Regions from separate parts of the Thioalkalivibrio versutus genome, predicted to be linked through region 1. Evidence: predicted binding sites of a transcription regulator. Region 1 holds the regulator's gene; the other holds the start of a gene.
What was found. The regulator sigma-54, encoded in region 1, starts transcription at its own class of promoters, with help from an activator protein. The targets are predictions, from matches to a motif close to TGGCANGNTNCNTGCTT.
Positions count from the first base shown of each region.

Region 2: a site for sigma-54 is predicted at 2,019-2,035, ahead of TVD_RS01360 (TorF family putative porin). Genes of this name have one in related genera too.

Region 1 is NZ_CP011367.1:399,438-403,084, reverse strand. It holds gene TVD_RS01900 (KdsC family phosphatase) at 1-148, shown strand, start outside; gene lptC (LPS export ABC transporter periplasmic protein LptC) at 187-726, shown strand; gene lptA (lipopolysaccharide transport periplasmic protein LptA) at 707-1,246, shown strand; gene lptB (LPS export ABC transporter ATP-binding protein) at 1,243-2,013, shown strand; gene TVD_RS01880 (RNA polymerase factor sigma-54) at 2,102-3,586, shown strand; gene hpf (ribosome hibernation-promoting factor, HPF/YfiA family) at 3,603-3,647, shown strand, end outside.
Region 2 is NZ_CP011367.1:293,504-297,150, forward strand. It holds gene TVD_RS01345 (gamma-glutamyl-gamma-aminobutyrate hydrolase family protein) at 1-295, opposite strand, end outside; gene TVD_RS01350 (amidoligase family protein) at 345-1,370, opposite strand; gene folB (dihydroneopterin aldolase) at 1,444-1,809, shown strand; gene TVD_RS01360 (TorF family putative porin) at 2,090-2,830, shown strand; gene TVD_RS01365 (P-II family nitrogen regulator) at 2,899-3,237, shown strand; gene TVD_RS01370 (ammonium transporter) at 3,272-3,647, shown strand, end outside.

The sequences.
Region 1 (3,647 bases):
CGGTGACGCCCACCCGCTAGTGCGCCAGCATGCCCAGTGGGTGACCGAGGCCCATGGCGGGCGCGGGGCCGTGCGCGAGACCTGCGAAGGCCTGCTGGCCGCGCAGGGCCGGCTCGACGCGCTGTTCGAGACCTACCTGAACGGATGAGCCAAAGGACTCGCCGCCAAGTCGGATGGGCCCTGGCCGTGCTCGCATTCGCGTCCGCGCCCCTGGCGCAGGCCGAGGTAAGCCCGCCCGAGGGCGAGGTCACGCTGCAGATTGACGGCTTCACCCTGCATGCCACCGGCGACGACGGCGAACTGAGCCATCGTCTGCGCGGCACCCGCCTGCGCGAGTTCGGCCGTGACGGCCCCCAGTGGGTGGACGACCCGGACCTCGACCTGTTCGCCGAGGGCGGTATCGAATGGCGCTGGACCGCCCCGGCCGCCCTGCATCAACCAGCCGCCGCGACCCTGGACCTGGTGGGCCCCACCCACGGCGTACAGCCGCCCCGCGGCGAACGCGTGGAGACCCTCATCGATTCGCGGGATGTTCGCGTCGCCACCGACACCATGGTCGCCACTTCGGATGCCCTTTCCACCCTGAACCAGCCGGGCCTGTTCCAGCGCGGCACCGGTCTGCGCGTGGACTCGCGAGGGGATACCATAGAGTTGTTCCATGACGTGTACTCGCTCTACAGCGAGACGAGCGAGGAGGATCCCGCGCATGACCCCGAATCCCCATAGCCTTCGCCACCGTCCGGGCCAACCGGGTGCCCGCGTGGCGGCGCTCCTGCTGCTCGTGCTCCTGGCCACGCCCGCGTTCGCCCAGCAGGGCTCGGGCCCGGCGCTGCCGGTGGAGATCACTGCCGACCGCGCGGAGATGGACGAACGCCAGGGGCTGGGGACCTACACCGGCGACGTGATCGTGATCCGCGGCGACATGACCCTGGAGGCCGACAAGGTCTACGTGCGCACCCGCGATCGCCGCCCCTACGAAATGGAGGCCCACGGCGAGCCGGCACGCCTGGAATCACCCGATCCGGAAACCGGAGAGATGCGCATTGCCACCGCCCTGCGCATCGACTACCTGCTGAACGAAGACCGCATGATCCTCACCGACCAGGCCCATGTGATCACCACCAGCGAGGAGGCGCGCGGCAAGCGCATCACCTACGACCTGACGACCGACGTGATCGAGGCCGAACGCGGCGAAGGCGACAGCGAGCGCGTGCGCATCACCATCCAGCCGCGCGACGACGAATGAACGCCACCGCCCCCAGCCCATCCGCCACACCGGCACAAACCAACGACCGCCTGATCGGACGCGAGCTGACCAAGCGCTACGGCCAGCGCACGGTGCTGGACCAGGTGGACGTCGACCTCGCGCCCGGCGAGGTGGTCGGCCTGCTGGGCCCGAACGGGGCCGGCAAGACCACCTGCTTCTACAGCCTGGTCGGGCTGATCCGCCCCAATGCCGGGCGCATCACCCTGGGCGAGCGCGACATCACCCGCGCCCCCATCCACGTGCGCGCGCGCGCCGGCCTCGGCTACCTGCCGCAGGAGGCCTCGATCTTTCGCCGCCTGAGCGTGTGGGACAACCTCCAGGCCGTGCTCGAGCTGCGCCCCGGACTCGATCGCCACGAGCGCCGGCGCATTGGCGATGCGCTGATCGAGGAGTTCCAGCTCGAGACCGTGCGCCACAGCCCGGGCATCGCGCTGTCCGGTGGGGAGCGTCGCCGGGCCGAGATCGCCCGCGCCCTCGCCGGGGATCCGCGCTTCATCTGTCTGGACGAGCCCTTCGCGGGGGTGGATCCGATCTCGGTCGGCGACATCCAGGACGTGATTCGGCATCTCGCCCAGCGCGGCATCGGCGTACTGATCTCCGATCACAACGTGCGCGAGACCCTCGGCATCTGCCACAGGGCCTATATTCTAAGCGAAGGCCGCCTGCTGGCCGCCGGGACACCGGACGAGCTGCTGGCCGATCCCCAGGTGCGCCGGGTCTATCTCGGCGAGAACTTCCGCCTGTGAAAGCGCCCCATATGCGGCCCGGTCGGTGCACAAACCACAAGGCAGGCTTTAAGATTCCATCAATGCCCACCCTCGCCCCGCATACCCGATGCTGAAACCCGGCCTGAATCTGCAGCTGGGTCAGACGCTGACCATGACCCCGCAACTGCAGCAGGCGATCCGCCTGTTGCAGCTGTCCACGCTCGAGCTCCAGGTGGAGATCCAGCAGGCGCTGGAGAGCAACCCCATGCTCGAACAGGTCGAGGACGAAGATGCCGAGGCCGACACCGAGCGCCTGAACCAGGACGGCGAGCTGGTGGAAGGCGATCGCATGGAGGCCACCACTACCAGCGACGACGTGATCCCCGAGGAACTGACGACCGACAGCCGCTGGGACGACATCTACGAGCCGGCCCCGACGCCCAACAAGGGCGTGGATGACCGCGACCCGCTGGAAAACACCAGCGACGACGACGGTGAGGGCCTGCAGGATCACCTGCTGTGGCAGCTGCATCTGAGCCATCTGACACCGCGCGACCAGCGCATCGGGGCGGCCCTGATCGACGCCATCAGCCCCGACGGCTATCTCGAGGGTGACCTGGAAACCCTGGCCGAGACCATCAGCCGAGGCGAGGATGAAACCGTCGGCGTCGACGAAGTCGAGGCAGTGCTCCACTGGATTCAGCAGTGCGACCCGCTGGGGGTCGGCGCGCGCAACCTGCGGGAGTGCCTGGAGATCCAGCTACGCGAACTGGCCCCGGATGCCCCGGCCCGCGAGGCCGCACGGGCGATCCTGGAACACGGCATGGACAGCCTGGGCAAGCGCGACTACAAGGCCCTGCAGCGCCAGTCCGGCGTACGCGACCCGGACGAACTGGCCCGCGCACTGGACCTGATCCGCACCCTGAACCCGCGCCCCGGCGCACAGATCAGCTCCGCCACCTCGGAATACGTGGTCCCGGATGTCTACGTGCGCCATAGCGCCGAGGGCTGGCGCGTGGAGCTGAATCCGGAGATCGCACCGCGTATCCGCATCAACGACCTCTACGCCGGCATGGTGCGCCAGGTCTCGGATGCCCGCGACAGCGCCTTTATGCGCGATCAGCTGCAGGAGGCACGCTGGTTCCTGAAGAGCCTGCACAGCCGCAACGACACCCTGCTGCGGGTCGCCGAGGCGATCGTCCACCGCCAGCAGGGCTTTCTCGAGCATGGCGACGTCGCGATGCAGCCATTGATCCTGCGCGACATTGCCGAGACCCTGGAGATGCACGAATCGACCATCTCGCGGGTTACCACGCAGAAATACATGCACACCCCGCGCGGGGTCTTCGAGTTCAAGTATTTCTTCTCCAGCCATGTCGGCACGAACGATGGCGGCGAGTGTTCCGCCACCGCCATCCGTGCCATGATTCGCGAATTGATTGGCGACGAACCCCCGAACAAGCCGCTCAGCGATGCCCGGCTCGCCCAGGTCCTGTCGGACCGGGGCATCAACGTAGCGCGCCGCACCGTGGCCAAGTACCGCGAGGCGATGCACATCCCTTCATCCAGCGAACGCCGGCAGATGGCCTCGATGCCCACCGGCAGCAAGTAACCAAGGAGTCCTGACCATGCAGATCAACCTGACCGGCCACCACGTGGACATCACCGACGCC
Region 2 (3,647 bases), 110 kb from region 1:
ACAGCCGGCGCAGCAGCCACAGGGCCGGGTAGAAGAGGTAGCCGATCAGGCGCTGCGAGAGGCGGCGCTCCGCCTGGCGGATGGCGGCCGCATCCGGCCCATCGGGCAGGGTCTCGCCGTAGAGCTCGGGGTCGACATCCGCCCCGCCGCCCACGATCAGTCCGTCGAACGGGCAACGGCCGCGCGGCTTTCCCGGGCGCAACCGCAAAGGGCGGCCTCCCGCGCGCCACACCGCCAGGGCGGTGAACAGCCAGGCCGGACCCCCGCCCTGGTCCGGCCCGGTGATCGCGATCACCGGGCGACGGGCTTGGGGCGTGACCCGGCTGGTTGCATGGGGAGCCGAGTCAGAACCAGTCACGGAGGCGCTGGCTCCAGTCGTCGGCCCAGCGGCCGAGGGCCTGGCCGGGGCGGTCCAGGTATTCCCGCGACAGGCGCTCCAGGCGTTCCGGATCCGCCGCCAGACGTTCCACCTCGACCCAGCCATTGAACGGTCGCGCCAGGCTCCAGTCCGGGTCGTCGATCTCGCAGTTCGGCAGGCGGTAATGGAAGGCCGGGCGCGGTTTGATCAAGTCGTGTTCCACCGGTGCGGCGTTGACCCGTTCCGGGTCCAGGTGGGCAAACAAGGGCAACAGGTCCAGTGGTCGGTTGCGGGTCGGGCTGTGCGCCAGGTAGGCATCGATCAGGCCGGCTTGGTCGGGTTGGAAGTCCGGGTCCAGCATGTGGCGTACAAAGGGCCCGGGAAATGCCCGAATGTAGGGCGACAGTCGCCGTGCCAGGTCGATTGCGCCGGCCGCGGTGAGGGCCTCGGCCATCAGCAGGAAGCTGCGCAGGATCGCCAGCAGCCACTCGGCATCGGTGCGGTGGATCTCGATATTGATCTGCAACCCGAAGGCGTACAGAAACGAGCGTTCGGTGCCCTGGGCGCCGGCCTCTTGCAGGGCCGCGCGTACCCGGTCCAGGCGGGGCAGGTCGGCCACCGGGATCGGCGGGGCCACGATTTCATGCGGCACCAGGCGGCCGGCGGCGTCGGCCAGCCAGCGATCCAGCGCCGCCTTGTCGGAGTCGTCCAGCGAGATGCCCAGGCGCGCGAGATGCTCGCGGTAGGCCCGGTCCTTCAGCACCCGGGCGTCCAGTTCCAGCTGGAAGTCGCCGACGTCGGTATCGCGCACGCGGGCGACGAACGCACTGTCCGGTTCGATCTGCCCTCCGAATTCGGCCTTTACTGCTTCGGCCATAATCTCCAGCGAGACCCCGGCCATCTCGATCTCTACCCCGATGCGGCGCGGTTCGCCCTCGGGGGTGTCGGGCCACGGGAGGTCGTGGAAGGGCTCGCTCATGCGTGTCTCGAAGCCGTGCAAGGAGAGCTCCATGATAACGGCTCGGTGTACCTCGTGCGGCCCGGGCAGTAGGATAGGCGCCGACCTACAGGAGCCCGCCGAGCCCATGGATCGAATCTATCTGCGCGACCTCGAAATCGATGCCGTTGTCGGTGTCTACGACTGGGAACAGCGGATCCAGCGCCGCCTGCGATTCGACATCGAACTGGCGGCGGATACCCGCATCGCCGCCTATTCCGGCGAGATCGGCGATACCGTCGATTACGAGGCGGTGGCCAACGCGGTGCGGGCCATCGTCACGCGCGAGCCGCACGCGCTGCTGGAATCCCTGGCCGAAGAGATCGCCGAAACCCTGATGGCCCAGTTCGGCACCCCCTGGGTGCGCATCAAGCTGGGCAAGCCCGGAGCCGTCCCCGGTGTGCGCGAGGTCGGCATCGAGATCGAACGCGGCACCCTCGCGACGTCCGACTAGCCCCTCTTCTCCTACGGGCCCTTCCGGCCCGCTTTCCTGCCTTTTGATCCGTGTCTGGCCCGTGCGGGGACCGGACCGTGTTCACACTTTTCGTTGATCGCACGCTTTTGGTGCGTGTGCACTTTTAGTGCGCACCATCCAGAGGCAAAACCTCGTGGTTCGGCCGCAACACGTGTTGTGAAAAGCCGATTTTGCTCCCTTTTGGTACTTGGCACAGCCCGTGCAAGGACCGGGTGTCGACTACGCGACACTCGATTGACCAATCTGGGAGATGACCAATATGAAGAAGTTCACCCGTTCCGCGCTGGCCGCTGCTGTCCTCACCGTAGGCTCCACCGGTGGCGTCGCGTTTACCTCCACTGCGAGCGCTGAGCTGTCCATGAATATCGGCGCCGTTTCCAACTACTACTTCCGTGGTGTCACTCAGACCGATGATGCTGCTGCCATCCAGGGTGGTGTGGATTTCGAGCATGAGTCCGGCTTCTACGCTGGTACTTGGGCGTCTACGGTTGATTTCGGAGAAGGAGAGGCAAAGTACGAGCTCGATCTGTACGCCGGTTTCGCAGGCGAACTTGGTAATGGGATGGGCTATGACGTCGGGTATATCTATTACGCCTATCCTGATAGCCCCGATGATATCGACTTCGGCGAGATCTACGGTGAACTCTCGTTCGCAGGATTCTACGGTGGTCTTGCGGCGACGGTGCACAGCGACCAGTCCAGTGGAGAGGCGTTCGATTCGGGAGACATCTATTACTACTTGGGTTACGACGTCGCGCTCCCGAATGACTTTGGTCTCGACCTGACTGCCGGTTATTACACGTTTGATGCCGATGGATCTGCGGGCCAGGAAGACCTGGATTACCTGCATTACGGAGCGACTATGTACCGCGATGTGGGCGACTTTGGTGAGGTCTCGTTCACTCTAGAGTATGCCGACATCAAGGATGACGATCGCTCCGAGCTCGCAGGGTCTGGCGATGACCTGAAGGTTTGGGTGGGCTGGTCCAAGACGTTCTGAAGCCGGCTATTACCTCTTAATGCAAAGGCGGGTCCGTGGATCAGCGGACCCGCCCACAGGAGTCTGACATGAAGATGATTACCGCCGTGATCAAGCCGTTCAAGCTTGATGATGTTCGCGAGGCGATCTCGGAGATCGGCGTGCAGGGCATGACCATGACCGAAGTGAAGGGTTTTGGTCGCCAGCGCGGTCATACCGAGTTGTATCGCGGTGCCGAGTATGTAGTCGATTTTCTGCCCAAGGTGAAGCTTGAAGTGGCTGTTGACGAAAACCTGGTGGATCAGGTGGTCGAGGCCATTTCAAAGTCCGCCAGCACGGGCAAGATTGGCGACGGCAAGATCTTTATTACGCCGGTGGAGCAGGTCGTGCGCATTCGCACGGGCGAAACCGGACCGGAAGCGCTTTAAACCTTTGCCTTCCAGCGAATGAGGAATTTCAATCATGGAAATTGAACAGCAAGTTGTCGAACTCGCCTATGCGATGGACACCTTTTACTTTCTGGTGGCCGGTGCACTGGTGATGTGGATGGCCGCGGGCTTTACCATGCTCGAGGCCGGTATGGTGCGCACCAAGAGTGTGGCCGAAATTGCAACCAAGAACATCGCCCTGTATTCGATCGCCAGCATCATGTACATGCTGATCGGCTACAACATCATGTACAGCGATGGTCTCAGCTCTATTATCCCGGGGCTGGGCTTCCTGATCAGCGGCGACAACGCAGTCGCGGACGTGCTGGGTAGCGGTGGCGACATCTACTACTCCGATCGTGCCGACTTTTTCTTCCAGGTCGTGTTCGTGGCCACCGCGATGTCCATCG